DNA from 3 places in the Peribacillus sp. CSMR9 genome. Region 2 is predicted to be linked to each of the others. Evidence: riboswitches for the same ligand, from Rfam matches in the RefSeq annotation. Region 2 holds a riboswitch; each other region holds the start of a gene.
The links. Region 2 has a riboswitch for cobalamin ahead of N9I19_RS05540 (ribonucleoside-diphosphate reductase subunit alpha). Riboswitches for the same ligand answer to the same signal wherever they lie in the genome.

Region 1 (5,110 bases), on a different contig from region 2:
TCTGTCGGGAGAAATAAGGATCCAATCCAGCGGTAGGCTCGTCCAAGAGCCAGACATCTGGTTCCATGGCTAGTACCCCTGCAATGGCGACACGTTTTTTTTGCCCTAAGCTTAAAAAATGGGTGGGTCTGTCCTTTAATTCCGTTACTTCCGTTTGAGCCATCGCCCATTGTACTTTCTCGCGGACTACGTTTCTTTCCCATCCTAAATTCATCGGTCCAAACGAAATATCCTGTTGCACATTAGCGGAAAAAAGCTGAGAATCGGGATCTTGAAAAACGATCCCAACTTGTTTTCTTAATGATAATAATGCTTTACGGTCATATTTAATTTTCTTGCCCTTATATCTGATAGTTCCTGATGTTGGTTGTAAAAGACCATTTAAATGGAGGAACAGAGTCGATTTGCCGGCTCCATTATTGCCTAATAATGCAATCTTTTTACCTTGTTGAACGGTTAGTGAAAGATCTTTGATAGCGAACGTTCCATCTGCGAATTGATGGGTGAGGCCCTCTATATTAAAAATATGCTCTTCCATTTCTGAATTGCCTCCAATTTACATATATCCATAAATAAAGATTAAGCTTCCTAGTATGATAATGGCGATCAGCCAATTGCGGGAGGAATAGGTGTAAGTATCATCGATATATGATAGGTTCTCCTGATATCCTCTTGCATTCATGGCCATCGTCAATTGCCCAGAGCGCTGGAATACTCCCAAAAATAATGATGAGATTAGTAACCCGAGAGATCGAATGCCTTGCCTTATCGAGCCATATCCAAGTCGTGAAGCTTGTGATAGGTGAATGGCCACAGCTGTATCTAAAAAAATAAAGATGAAGCGATAGGTCAATTCTATTAAATCGATCAATAAAGATGGCACTTTAAGTTTTCGCAGCACGGATAGAATGACGGTAATGGGTGTTGTTAAGGTTAAGAAATATAAACAGCTTATACTGCCAAATACGACAGTGATCAAATTGATTACTGTACCAATGCTGTCATCGCTGATGAATATTTGCCAGTTTCCGACTTTCCAGGACCACCATATATTGGATATTGAAATGGGTTTGCTTGTAAAAGAAAAAAGGATGGTAATTGTACCTGATAATATAAAGAACCCCGGTAGTAAGAGTAATTTCAGATAATAAGAAAGTGGGATTCTTGCCGCAAAAATGATTAAAGCACTCATCACCGTAAAAGTGATGAGCGAAACGGCCATATCCCTTACAGTTAAGGAAAAAAGCAAAAGGGAGAGTGCAAAAATCATTTTTTCCAACGGATGTTCATCCTTTAGCCCATTGAAATAGGCATATTTATCAATGAGTAACATGCTTGGATTCTTCGGGCATGGCTTGTTTGGCTTGCTTATTCCTTTGTCTCATTACCCCAATGAAATATCCAATGAAACCAGCTCCGATTGCAGCCTGCAGCGCAAATAATAAGCTTTCTGTTTCTGCACCTGGTGGCTCCCAAATACTGTTGAACCATGGCTTATATTCCGGATGGATTTTAGTGATGGCTTCTTCAGCTTCGCCATCTGCACCGCCAAATTGCGTTCCTTGTTGGGTGATTAACGGTATGGTTGCAAGAATGACGACCAGGAAAAGCAACAGTAAACTTTTTTTCATATTAACGGGCCTCCTTAGATAAAACTCGCAGCAATTTCAATTCGCCTAGATTGTATTTTTTTAAGAAATTCATCACAACGACTGTCAATAATCCCTCGCTGATTGCCAAGGGAATTTGGGTCAGGGCGAAAATCCCTGCAAACTTAGTGAATGAGGCCATGAATCCCCCTACCTCGGATGGAAAAGCAAGAGCAAGTTGAACGGAAGTTACCACATAGGTTCCTAAATCTCCAAAAGCAGCTGCCAAGAAAACCGCAAGAGAAAAAGACCACCCCAATTTAGTTGCGCCCTTGAAGACAAAGTAAGAAATGAAAGGTCCGCATACTGCCATGGAAAATGCATTGGCCCCTAATGTCGTCAACCCTCCGTGAGCCAGTAATACAGCTTGAAATAACAGGACGATGGAACCCACGACACTCATGGCCAATGGTCCGAATAATATGGAACCCAAGCCAACTCCTGTAGGGTGTGAAGAACTTCCCGTAACGGAAGGAATCTTCAGGGCCGATAATATGAATACAAATGCTCCCGATAGGCCGAGTATCATTTTTGTTTCTGGGTTTTCCTTTACTTTGGACCTAATCGACCGGTAACCCAAGATTAAAAATGGAAGGATAATGGCCCACCAGAATATGGCCCATTCAATCGGTAAAAATCCCTCCATAATATGCATGGCCATAGCACGTTTTGGTACAAGAAGCAATAAAATGACAAAATAAAGAATTTTCCAATTGTCTTTTTTCATTCTTTCTCCTTTCAACACTTTTAATTTTTTCTGATCAAGGCTTTTAGAAGAAAAGCGGCGCCCAACATAAAAAGCACTTCTCTAAAAAAGAAAGAAGTGCGTAATGAACAGGAATTCCTCAGCATAAACCAACCACGGGCTATTCTGCCTGATCCGCACACCCATCCTCGTAGGCTGAAACAGTTTCACGCTTCATGGCAGGTCTCCTGGCTTTGGTTCATCATCCCATTACATCCTTCCCATCTCATTTGACAGTGGATTAACCTTAAGGCAATAGGACTTCCCTTTACAGTGGCGGGACCGCTCCGGATTTTCACCGGCTTCCCTTTTAAGCTGAATTTCCGAGAAAATTCAACACCATAAAACTTATGTAATTATTTTGAAAAATCTCGTATAGTTTATCATAAAGAAATAATTCCAGCTACACTCTCTTTTTTTTTTTTAGACTAATAACGCAGAGAAGCGAGGCATGGAGCTGGATTTACCCTATTAAACTTTTCTAAACAGTCGGAATAAACTTTGAATTTTGCTAAAGTTGTTATATGATAGATAAAGTTAGCTAGAAATGTATAATAAAACCAAATATTTCATTTTAAAAGTGCTCTTGTGTGAATTATCAAGGGATAATAGGGAAATCGGTGAAAATCCGATGCAGCCCCCGCTACTGTAAACGCTGATGAAATTGTCGATGACCACTGGCTTAATGCCGGGAAGGGACAAAGTAAAATGAAGCGTAAGCCAGGAAACCTGCTTTTGAAATTGTATGATACTTTTCGGAGGGAAAGGTAGAAGGACTATGACGATTTTGGGAGATTCAGCATATTTGCCGAAGGCTCCTCATTCATATAGTTTTTTTAAAACCTTAACTCTTATGTTAAGGTTTTTTATTTTGCCTTTTCCCTGAACTCAGGAGGAAGAAGATGACTACTTGGAACTTGCAGGGTACTAATACGCATCTGTTGATTTGCAATGGAAGCAGTTGCATGAAAAAAGGCGGGGAAGAAGTAACCCAAGCGATTCGCGATGAAATTACTTTAAAGGGACTGGATATGAAAATCCATACAACCAGGACACGCTGTAACGGAAGATGTAAGGACGCCTGCGTTGTAATTGAGTATCCCCAAGGGAGATGGTATCGGGTGGAAACCCCAGATTACGGTCGGAAGATTGTAAGTAATATCGATGATGGGGAGTTTGTGCCACAGCTGATCTACCGATTCAGTGATGGGGAAATGACCCCTAATCCAGATTTTCCTGCTCATACGGGTATTTCAAAGAACAAATCGTAAAAGGAGATGTCTTAATGAGTACTAACGGTAAATTATTCGTCGTGGGCTTTGGGCCAGGGAATTTTGAACACATTACCAAACGTGCTGTCGAAGCCCTTCAAGAAAGTGACTACATCATTGGTTATAAAACTTATGTTGAACTCATTCAGGGATTGCTTACAGATCAAACGATTATTAGTACGGGAATGACTGAGGAAGTATCACGTGCTCAGGAAGCAGTGAAACAAGCGGAGCTGGGAAAGAAAGTGGCTGTAATTTCCAGTGGTGATGCCGGAGTGTACGGGATGGCAGGGCTGGTTTATGAAGTATTGATTGAAAAAGGGTGGAAAGAAGATACTGGAGTGGGCATTGAAGTCATCCCTGGTATTTCTGCAATCAACTCTTGTGCGTCTTTACTTGGGGCACCTGTCATGCACGATTCGTGTACCATCAGCCTCAGTGATCATTTAACGCCTTGGGAACTTATCGCTAAAAGGGTGGAAGCTGCTGCAATGGCTGACTTTGTCATTGCACTTTATAACCCGCGTAGCGGAAGGCGGACTAGGCAAATTGTAGAAACACAAAAAATTCTCCTTCGCTACCGTTCACCGGATACACCTGTCGGGTTGGTGAAAAGTGCTTATCGCGATCGGCAGGATATTGTCATAACCAATTTGAAAGATATGTTGAATCACGATATTGGAATGTTGACCACCGTCATTATTGGTAATTCATCTACCTTTTTATATGATGACAAAATCATCACACCAAGAGGTTATCAGAGGAAATATACATTGAATTCGGAAAAGCAAACATTGAAGCCGCATCAGCGTCTGCAAAAAGAAGCAGAACCATGGGCATTAGATCAAGAAGCCGATTCCATGCAAGAAGCCTACGCTGAGCCTGATGGAGGGGTTGGATTACTTACAAAAGCACCAGAAAAGAAGGCGACATCTTTTGAAATGGCAATGGAAGCCCTGTCTATAGTTAAGGGCCAAACCGTTCAGCAACCCATTAAGCCGTTTGTTCAGCAAAAAGTGGAGTCGGTATTCGAACTTGCGGTCAGTCCAGGTGTGGCGAATAAACAATTCACTCCCAAACAAATGATGACACTTGCGGAAGTTGTCGGGGAAAAGGGATCGATGGAATACACGCCAAACCATAAGATCGTATTAAAGATTCCGACAACGGATCCGGAAGTCATTACGGGGAAATTGCAATCAGCAAACTTTCTGTTATCGCCGATTGGAGATGTACTGACATTAAAAGCCTGTGATTTCTGTGATGGGGAAAAAGCGGAATCCATTCCTTTTGCGGATGAAATACACCGGGTGCTCGGCGGAATGAAAATGCCCAAGGAACTGAACATCGGTTTTAATGGGTGTGGAATGGCTTGTTATAGTGCTGTGATGGATGATATTGGGATTGTCTTTCGGAAAGGGAAGTTCGACTTATTTCTTGGTGCT
Region 2 (5,110 bases):
ATCCGATTCCCAATAAATATTCTGAGTGGCAAGTAAATGATGCCATCCAAACGTTCCTAAACCAATTGCCCGGTAACGTTTGTTCGAGATGGATGCTTGCTTGACCGGAAGATTATTGACATCAATGACGTTATCCAGCATCCGGATCTGAATGGGAATTAACCTCTCCAAAACATCGCTGCTCACCGCACGGGGCAAGTTAATGGATGATAGGTTGCAGACAACGAAATCGCCGCTTTTACGGACCACAACGACATCTCCATCTTCTGTTTCATATTCATCCGTGATCGTCGAAGGGCTTAAGTTTTGAGCAATCTCCGTACAAAGGTTAGAACAATAAATCATGCCTTTATGTTTATTCGGATTCTTCCGGTTCACTTCATCGCGGTAGAACATATATGGTACGCCTTCTTCTAATTGAGAAATCATGATGCTTTTCATGATGTCCATCGCATTGATTTTTTCAAAGCTATAGTTTGGAAGTGTACCATTTTCTGCGGCCTCGACAGCAAGTGCATAATGATTCCTGAAGCTTCCTTCGCCTTTCTTCTCGTCATAAAGATCTTCAAGTGAGAATCCAAGGGTTTGTTTGATGGTATGCGGATCGAAAAGATACCATTCTTTTCTGTCGCGTACAGCCTCCATGAACAAATCAGGAATACATACACCTGTAAAAATATCATGGGCTTTTAATCTGTCATCCCCGTTTTGCGTCTTCAAATCAAGAAAGCTCATAATATCTTTATGCCAGGCATCCAAGTAAATCGCGATGGCACCTTTACGTTGCCCCAATTGATCGACACTGACAGCTGTCTGGTTGAATAGCCGGATCCAGGGAGTCGTGCCGGAACTGTTTCCAGAGAAACCTCGGATATCAGAACCAAGCGAACGAATCTTACCAACGTAAAGACCTACACCGCCGCCGAATTTTGATACTTTTGCGGCATCGTAGTTAGATAGATAGATGCCGTCAATGGAATCTTCAATTGCGTCGATAAAACAAGAGCTTAACTGTCCATGCGTTTTACCTGCATTGGATAGAGTAGGCGTCGCAACAGTCATATAAAGGTTGGACATAGCCCAGTAAGCTTCTTTTATTAGTTGAAGACGATGCTCCGTTTTTTCCATTCGCATGATTTCCATCGCGATGATCATGAAGCGCTCTTGAGGCAGTTCGTAGACCTTGTCTTTTTTGGGGCGGGCTAGGTAGCGATCGTTTAATAAGTAGATGCCTATGTAAGAAAATAATTTATCCTTTTCCGGGTCGATCACCGAACCCAATTCCTCAATTTCCGCTTTCGTATAAGAAGCTAGCAGTTCTGATTTATAAATGGGATAACGCTGGCCTTCTGAAAGTTGCGAGAGTTCCGTGATCAGTTCATAGAATGGGCCATAACTCATGCCTTCATAACCTCGATTTGCCTGTGCATCCCTATACATCGTATTCAATAGTTCTGCTGCAGCAACGAATGTCCAATCGGGAGCATCTATATCCACACTTTCAAGAGCGAGCTGAATCAGTTTTTTTGATGCCTGTTCATCGGTTGAGTCACTTTTGCGATCAAGCCATTTTATAAAACGCTTTTTGAACTTTTCCATATCGAGACGGCCTTCGAATTCCTTTGATAACATCTCAAGCTGGATTGAATTCGTTTCGGTGTCATTTTCGCTTATGGTAGAGTTATATGTTTGAGTCATTAATAATCCTCCTTGTAAACTTCCGCTAAAATAAAAAAACCGCCCAAATGGATTGAGCGGATCAAACGATAGAATAAAAGAACCATGAAAAAATAGCCATTATACTATCGTTTCATCATCTCAATCCCCGAAGAATAAGAAACATGAAAAAATCAAGGCAGGTCTCCTGACTCATGATCATCCTACTTTGAGTCCTTCCCGTATAGAGAGAGCTATACAGTGGTTTCTCATTTCGTCACATTTACAGTTGCGGGGACAGTTCCGGGTTTACACCGGATTCCCTTTTCAGCCATCACTGGCACCTTGGATTATAAAATATTCTATATATAGTTATTGGTATTGTTTGTGTAATCAATATCTAGTATTTCTGCTTATATTATCGTAAGCCATATACGATGATAATTCAACTAATATATTTGAGAAAAACCAACCCTTATCTATTGACAAAGTGAAGGTAGAGGGATTGAGAATGAAAGATTTTATTGGGGAATGGGTAATTTGAGCACTGAATTTACGGGATTTTGTGTTAAAATAAAGTGTATAGTAAAGGTGGCTCTCCCTTATTGCGATGAGGGGATTCGCGGAAAAATATTTATGAAAAAGGGGTTAAAATCTTGGAAAAAGTATTAGTTTTTGGACATAAAAACCCGGATACAGACACAATCTGTTCAGCAATCGCTTATGCAGATCTTAAAAAGCAACTAGGTATCAACGCTGAACCAGTTCGTCTGGGTGAAGTGAATGGTGAAACTCAATATGCGTTGGACCAATTCAAATTCGAAGCTCCCCGCCTTGTGGAAAAAGTGGCAGGGGAAGCGGATGGAGTGATCCTGGTCGACCACAACGAACGCCAGCAAAGTGCAGAAGATATTGACCAAGTCCGTGTGTTGGAAGTTATCGACCATCACCGTATCGCTAACTTTGAAACAAGCGATCCTTTATATTACCGTGCGGAGCCAGTTGGCTGTACGGCAACCATTTTAAATAAAATCTATAAAGAAAACGGCATTGAAGTCCCTAAAGCGATCGCCGGACTTATGCTATCTGCCATAATTTCCGATTCTTTATTGTTCAAATCCCCGACATGCACAGAGCAAGACGTTGCAGCAGCTATGGAACTGGCTGATATTGCGGGAGTAAACGCTGAAACATATGGCTTGGAAATGTTGAAGGCGGGAGCTGACTTGAGCGACAAGACGATTGCCCAGTTAATCACTCTTGATGCAAAAGAATTCTCCATGGGAATGGCTAAAGTGGAGATAGCTCAGGTCAATGCTGTAGATCCGAACGAAGTTCTTGCTAAGCAAGCTGAAATAGAAGCAGCCATTGAATCGGTCATCGCTGTGAAGGAATTGGATTTATTCCTATTCGTCGTAACGGATATCTTGACCAATGATTCTGTGGCCTTGGCTCTTGGAAAAGCGGCTGATGCAGTGGAAAAGGCATATGACGTTTCATTAAACAATAACATTGCCGTCTTAGAGGGCGTTGTATCGCGTAAAAAACAAATCGTTCCGGTTTTAACGGACGTATTCAGTAAATAATATTGGAAAAGGGGTGCCCATTCAATACTTTGGGCCCCCTTTTCTGTACATTAAAAAAAGACTCAACCATCCATTTAAAGGTGTTTGAGTCTTTTTTTTTAATTTAAGGTTTCCTTTTCTTTTTCATAGGCGATGACAATCAGTTCTTTATTGGCTTCCTCGCCAAGTTTGCTTTCAAAGCTTTTCAGTTCATTCAATAAATCTGGTGACAGATTCGCTGCTGTATAATCCTGATCGGATGTCATGCTTTTCGCTCCTTTCAAAAGGAAATATTTCATGTTATCTATTTTGTCGGTTTGAAAAGTTTCTATTCAGCAGAATTATACTTTTTCAAGATATTTTACTTTCTGAGGTGGCGAGTTTTTCAAGCAATAACGAACTCTCCTCGTCCAGGCCTTGCACCTGGACAGGTGTACCTTGAAACTGATATTTAAGGACAACCGTATCAACAGCACCGACTGCAGAAGCATCCCATATTTTAGAATGGGAAAAATCGATGATGACCGTTTCGGCTTTTTCCTTGAAATCGAACTTAGAAACAAAGTCCTGAACCGAAGCGAAAAATATTTGTCCGCTGATACGATAAATGATTTTCTTAGCATGGATGTCTTCCGTTTTCTCAACAGCCACTTTAGAAATTTTAGCCGAGAAGAAAATCATGCTCAAGAGCACTCCAGCAAATACCCCTTTAGATAAGTCATGTGTATAAAGAACAATGAGGACCGTCACGATCATCACTGCTGCATCCGTCTTTGGAGCTTTAGTGAGCCGCTTTAGGGAAGACCAGTCAAAGGTCCCGATTGAAACCATGATCATGACTGCGACAAGGGCAGCCATCGGTATTTTAACAAGGACATCATTCAATACCACGATTAATACCATAAGAAATGCGCCAGCTACAAAAGTGGAAAGCCGGCCCCTTCCTCCCGATTTAATGTTGATACCGGATTGGCCGATCATCGCACATCCTGCCATTCCGCCAAAACATCCGGCAATGATATTCGAAATCCCTTGGCCTTTGGCTTCCTTATTTTTATTACTGTCCGTGTCAGTCATCTCATCGACTATTTGAGCGGTCAATAATGATTCAAGCAACCCGACAAACGCAAGGGCTATGGAATAAGGGAAAATGATCGCCAAAGTTTCGAAGGTCAAAGGGATGTCTGGAAGCATGAACATCGGAAGGGCTTCAGTCAATTGCCCCATATCCCCAACCGTACGCACCGTAGCTCCCGTGGTAACTGCAACGATTGTCATGAATATGATGGCGACAAGTGGTGAAGGTATGACTTTCGTGATCAGCGGAAAAAGATAAATGATAGCTAATGAAATGGCTGTCATGAGATACATGATCCATGATTCGCCCACGAAATGGGTAAGCTGTGCCGTGAAAATCAAGATGGCTAGAGAATTCACAAAACCAGTCATGACCGGCTTCGGGATGAACTTCATTAATTTCCCGATTTTTAAAACCCCTAGTAAAATTTGCAGCAAACCAGTCAATATAGTTGCAGCAAGTAAATAGTTCAAACCGTGATCTTTAACAAGATCGACCATTACGAGTGCCATTGCTCCAGTGGCAGCCGATATCATTCCCGGCCTTCCGCCGAAAAATGAGATGGCGATGGCAATGCAGAATGAGGCATATAGACCTACCATTGGGTCAACACCAGCAATGATCGAAAAGGCAATCGCCTCTGGAATCAATGCCAAGGCAACGACAATTCCGGAAAGAACATCCCCCCGAACGTTACCGAACCATTCCTGTTTGTATGCTGATGTATTCAAAGAAACACTCCTTCTTACTTTTATATATGTGTGTTACTTTCATTGTTAACGCACTAAATTATAGCATGTGACCTTCTTTC
Region 3 (5,110 bases), on a different contig from region 2:
ATCCATGAAACTGTTGAAGTCGCAATAGCACATATGCGTGTGAATTTGGGTTGTATCCTCCACGCTTGATGTGGATATCAAGAACGAATTAACAGCCCAGTTCAAATACTCATCGCGATCGGTTTTTTTCAATGGCAGACCTTCCCTAAGTGCAGGCTCATCAACTTGGATCATTTTGATTCCAGCCGATTCCAATGCAATGACTTCTTTTTCCAAAGCAAGTGCCAGTTGGTAGCAAACATTCTCCCTGGAAATATCATCACGGACAAATGACCAGTTCAAAATCGTGACAGGACCTGTTAGCATTCCCTTTACCGTCTTGTTCGTCAGTGATTGTGCGTATACACTTTCCCTGACTGTCATCGGTTCGATGAAATCGATGTCACCGTAGATGACTGGTGGTTTCACGCAGCGAGACCCATAGGATTGTACCCAGCCCTTTTCTAGAAAGACGAATCCGCCTAACTTATGGCCGAAGTATTCAACCATATCCGTCCGTTCGAATTCCCCGTGTACAAGAACATCCAAGCCGATTTCTTCTTGGATATCAATCCACCTGCCGATTTCTTCGTTAACGAATGTTTCATATTGCGAAGCGGTCCATTCTCCTCTTTTGAACTTCCCACGTGCTTGTTTAACTTCAAATGTCTGTGGAAAGCTGCCGATCGTAGTCGAAGGAAGAAAAGGCAATTTGAAAAATTCCTGTTGTTTTTGGTAACGTTCTTTAAATGGAAGCTGACGGCCGACGTTCCTGGTTTTAACCTTTTCGACATTGGATTGTACATTCCCATGATTCCGTGCATTTGAACTTGCTAACGTTTGAACCGTAAATTTATTAGCATCGACTTTTTCGGCGATTGCTTCAAAGCCTTGATTATTCCCTTTGACCAAGAGTATGATTTCCTCAAGTTTCTCATCAGCGAAAGCGAGGGCCTCTTTCACTTCTTTTGAAAGGGCGGTTTCATTACGAACGGTCACTGGGACATGAAGCAGGGAACAAGAGGGCTGAAGCCAGATTTGGTCTTCGGCTACCTTTTTCTTAAGAGTCTCGATCAATTGGATTTTTTTCGATAAATCAGATAGCCAAATGTTTTTTCCGTCAATCACACCTGCAGCAAGCACTTTGTCCTTCGGGAAACCGAATGCTTCAAGATTACTTAGATTCCTCCCTTTATCATGTACAAAATCAAGACCGATTCCTTGGACTTGTAATTCGATGACTTCTTGGTAATGCTCCACGGCATCAAAGTATGTTTGTAGCATGATGTTCAGGTTTGGTGCTGCTTCATTCAGTTTTTCATAGAGGTAAGTAACAGTTTGCATATCATCTTTGGAAATGGATGAAACAAGAGAAGGTTCGTCCATTTGAACCCACTTCACGCCTTCTTGCTCCAACTCTTGCAGGATTTGCGTGTATAGGGGAAGCAGGCTCAGGATGATGCCAGGGATATCTTTTTTATTGAAGCCTTTGGAAAGGGAGATGAAAGTATAAGGTCCGATCAACACGGGTTTGGTTTCAATCCCTAGCTTTTCCTTGGCCTCCCGATATGCTGCAAGTGGTTTATTTTCTGTTAAAGTCAGCTGTGACAGGTTTAATTCAGGGACAATATAGTGATAGTTCGTATTGAACCATTTCGTCATTTCGGAAGCGACTTCGTCATTGTTTCCGCGGGCCATTGAATAATAAACGGAAAGGGGAACGCATCCGCCTTCATAGGCTGAATAACGTTCAGGAACAAGACCGAACATGACGGACATATCCAGCATTTGATCATATAAAGTGAAGTCGTTGGCAGGAATGATATCAATGCCTCGTTTCTTCTGTTTTTGTAAGTTGCCTAAACGGATGGCTTTTAGTTGTGCCGTAAATTCTGCTTCATCGATTTTACCGGACCAGTAAGCTTCTAATGTACGTTTCCATTCACGATCTTCCCCGATTCGCGGGTAACCCAAACTGCTGCTTTTCAAAATTCCCATCCTCCTACATTCATTTGATTTAACAATAAAAAAGCATCCCTAACCGTCAAAAGAGAAAGTTAGAAATGCTTAAAATAAAGAGGCATGCAGAATGCCCCTTACAATTATAAGGTCCCTAACACCTCCCTATCTCCCGTAGGTTAAAACAGTGTTGTCGAAATAGGCAGGTCTCCTGACTTAGGGAATATCATTAGCGACGGGCCTTCCCGATCCGTTGATCAGTGGCATATTGGATGGCGCTAACATTCCCATTACAGTGGCGGGACCGTGCCGGAATTACACCGGGCTTCCCTTTTAATCCTAATGAAAATTAGGAACCTATTTCCACATATGAAATTTCACAAAACCTGCTGGATAAACTGATTGCAGGTGGCTAATATTTATAAAATAAAAATTATTATAAATATTTAGACAACCTTAACATATCCGACTAAAAGGGTCAACATGAAAAAGATTCGGGATAAGGTCCCGAATTCCTGACAAATGCGTTTAGGATGTGTTAGTGATAAGGATAAAGTCTGTCCCTAAGAAAGAATATATTGTTTGGACAGGGAGTATGTATAGAGGGAGTGGCGTTTTGAAATGGGGCGTGGGGGATGACTTTCTACATCTTGATTGCAGGAATCATTTTTTGCATGGTGATGAGCATTCGTACCTTATTTCTTGTTGAGTCGGGAGGAAAGAAGTTCTCTCTGGAGGATATGCTGTGGCTTGGCAATTTATATGCGACGATATTAGTTGGATTTGCACTGATTTATTTATTATACGAGCTTCAGAATCATTCAGTGATTCTTGATATGGGCAATCGTTTGGACGGCAGTTTTTACGAGCAACTGAAGACTTCTTTTTATTTTAGTGCGATGACGATGTTTTCTGTAGGGTATGGGGATATATCCCCGATAGGCGTAGGCAGGATGATTGCGACAATCCAGGCATTCATCGGCTATACGCTCCCGGCCGCGTTTGTAATTCGGACGGTGATTGATTTAGATCAGGAAAGAAGGAATAAATGAAAGTTGTATTTCTTTCGATTATTGGGTACTCTTACCATAATGAAAGAAATGGAGGGTTCAATATGACTGTTAAAATTGGAGAAAAAGCACCTGATTTTCAACTCCCAGCAAACAATGGTGAAATGGTTTCCCTATCGGATTTTAAGGGGAAATACATTGTTTTATATTTTTATCCAAAAGACATGACGTCAGGATGCACGACGGAGGCCTGTGATTTCCGGGACCACAATGAGCAATTTGAGGAATTGGACGCTGTCATCATTGGTATCAGCCCAGACCCAGCGGCACGACATGAAAAATTCATCGAAAAACATGGATTGCCTTTTCTGCTGCTAGCTGACGAAAATCATGAAGCTGCTGAATCATTTGATGTGTGGCAATTGAAAAAGAACTTCGGCAAGGAGTATATGGGCATTGAACGTTCAACATTCCTGATTGATAAGGCAGGTAAGATAGTCAAAGAATGGCGTAAGGTAAAAGTAAAAGGCCACGTCGAAGAAGCTCTTGAAACTCTTCGCGACCTCAAAAAATAAGGGGACAGGCAAATGAAGGATGAGCGAATAACGAAGCTTGCTGCCAGGCTGATTCATCATTCGATACAATTAAAGCCAAAAGAGAGAATCCTTATTCGGGGCCATATCAACACGAAACCATTATTGAAAGAGCTGATTGATGAAACATACAGAGTGGGTGCTTATCCATATGTAGAACTTGAAGACGATGAGATAAGCCGGCACCTATTACAAGGGAATGTGAAGGAACAACTTGACACATCATCGCAATGGGCTCTGAAGAAATATACGGATATCGATGCGGTCATCATCATCACCGGTGAAGAAAACGATGTGGAAATGACTGATGTTCTCCTCGAAAGGCACCGTCTTCAAGGGGAGGCTATGAATTCTCCAACTCTTTTCTATGTGAACAACCGACGTTGGGTCTTGCTTAATTATCCCACCAACACATCAGCGCAAAAAGCCGGCATGACTTTCGACAGGTATCAAGACTTCCTTTTGAACGTATGCACAATGGATTATGGGAAAATGGAGGCGGCATTAAAACCGTTAAAACTATTGATGGAACGAACTGACAAAGTCAGGATCGTTTCACCAGGGACAGATTTGACCTTTTCCATTAAAGGTATGCCGGCTATCATATGTGCCGGAAAAAAGAATTTACCGGACGGGGAAGTATTTACTGCACCTATAAAAGAGAGCGTCAATGGAAGGATAGCCTTCAACACACCCACAACCTATGAAGGAATCACTTTTAGTGACATAGAATTAAACTTGAAAAAGGGGAAAATCAGTAAAGCCATTTCCAATCAATCTTCTAAAATGAACCGAATTCTGGATATTGATGAGGGGTCCCGTTTTATCGGGGAGTTCGCAATTGGAATCAATCCATACATATTGGAACCTATGGACGATATATTGTTTGATGAGAAAATAAGCGGGAGTCTGCACTTGGCTCTTGGACTTGCCTATGAAGAAGCTGATAATGGAAACCGTTCATCCATACATTGGGATATGGTCTTGATCCAGCGTCCCGAATATGGCGGTGGTGACATCTACTTTGACGATGTGCCGATCAGAAGGGATGGCGTTTTCATATTGCCGGAATTATATGCATTAAACCCAAATTCATTAAAATAAAGCCTTTTTTAATAAGGGTAAGGCTTTTGTCCAACTCAAAAAGGGGACACCTGAATATGCTTTATTAAGGGAATACCTCCTCAGAGAAAGTTGCGCGGGACATACAGAGCCCGTGTTTTTTTATGTTAATTATAAGGGAGAGACAAACATGTTAATACTTTCAACGATCATTCCTGATGAAGGAATCCAAACGAAGATGAAGGATGCTTTTCCTGAATTGAACTTCATTTATCAAGAAGGATGGATGGATGAGCGACTTAGTGAAGCGGAAATCTTAATTACATACGGTGAGGACTTAACTGAAAAAATCATTGGGAAAGCGGCGAACTTGAAATGGATAATGGTCATGAGTGCAGGAATGGAATTAATGCCTTTTAAAGCCATTGAGGAACGCGGCATTTTGGTTACGAACGCAAAAGGCATTCATAAAATTCCAATGGCCGAGTATACGATAGGGATGCTTTT

Region 1: it holds a riboswitch for cobalamin, as region 2 does, so the genes downstream of both, N9I19_RS09445 ((2Fe-2S) ferredoxin domain-containing protein) here and N9I19_RS05540 (ribonucleoside-diphosphate reductase subunit alpha) in region 2, are expected to answer to the same signal.
Region 3: it holds a riboswitch for cobalamin, as region 2 does, so the genes downstream of both, metE (5-methyltetrahydropteroyltriglutamate--homocysteine S-methyltransferase) here and N9I19_RS05540 (ribonucleoside-diphosphate reductase subunit alpha) in region 2, are expected to answer to the same signal.

The regions. Positions count from the first base shown of each region.
Region 1 covers NZ_JAOPHO010000014.1:23,813-28,922, forward strand. Annotated here, with positions in the region: gene N9I19_RS09425 (energy-coupling factor ABC transporter ATP-binding protein) at 1-538, opposite strand, end outside; gene cbiQ (cobalt ECF transporter T component CbiQ) at 557-1,279, opposite strand; gene N9I19_RS09435 (energy-coupling factor ABC transporter substrate-binding protein) at 1,320-1,631, opposite strand; gene N9I19_RS09440 (energy-coupling factor ABC transporter permease) at 1,633-2,376, opposite strand; cobalamin riboswitch at 2,556-2,753, opposite strand; cobalamin riboswitch at 2,956-3,145, shown strand; gene N9I19_RS09445 ((2Fe-2S) ferredoxin domain-containing protein) at 3,297-3,665, shown strand; gene cobJ (precorrin-3B C(17)-methyltransferase) at 3,680-5,110, shown strand, end outside.
Region 2 covers NZ_JAOPHO010000005.1:91,292-96,401, forward strand. Annotated here, with positions in the region: gene N9I19_RS05540 (ribonucleoside-diphosphate reductase subunit alpha) at 1-1,698, opposite strand, end outside; cobalamin riboswitch at 1,838-2,019, opposite strand; gene N9I19_RS05545 (manganese-dependent inorganic pyrophosphatase) at 2,313-3,242, shown strand; gene N9I19_RS05550 (hypothetical protein) at 3,341-3,487, opposite strand; gene N9I19_RS05555 (SulP family inorganic anion transporter) at 3,573-5,030, opposite strand.
Region 3 covers NZ_JAOPHO010000028.1:3,044-8,153, reverse strand. Annotated here, with positions in the region: gene metE (5-methyltetrahydropteroyltriglutamate--homocysteine S-methyltransferase) at 1-1,977, opposite strand, end outside; cobalamin riboswitch at 2,123-2,314, opposite strand; gene N9I19_RS13845 (potassium channel family protein) at 2,574-2,990, shown strand; gene bcp (thioredoxin-dependent thiol peroxidase) at 3,053-3,523, shown strand; gene N9I19_RS13835 (aminopeptidase) at 3,536-4,645, shown strand; gene N9I19_RS13830 (D-2-hydroxyacid dehydrogenase) at 4,794-5,110, shown strand, end outside.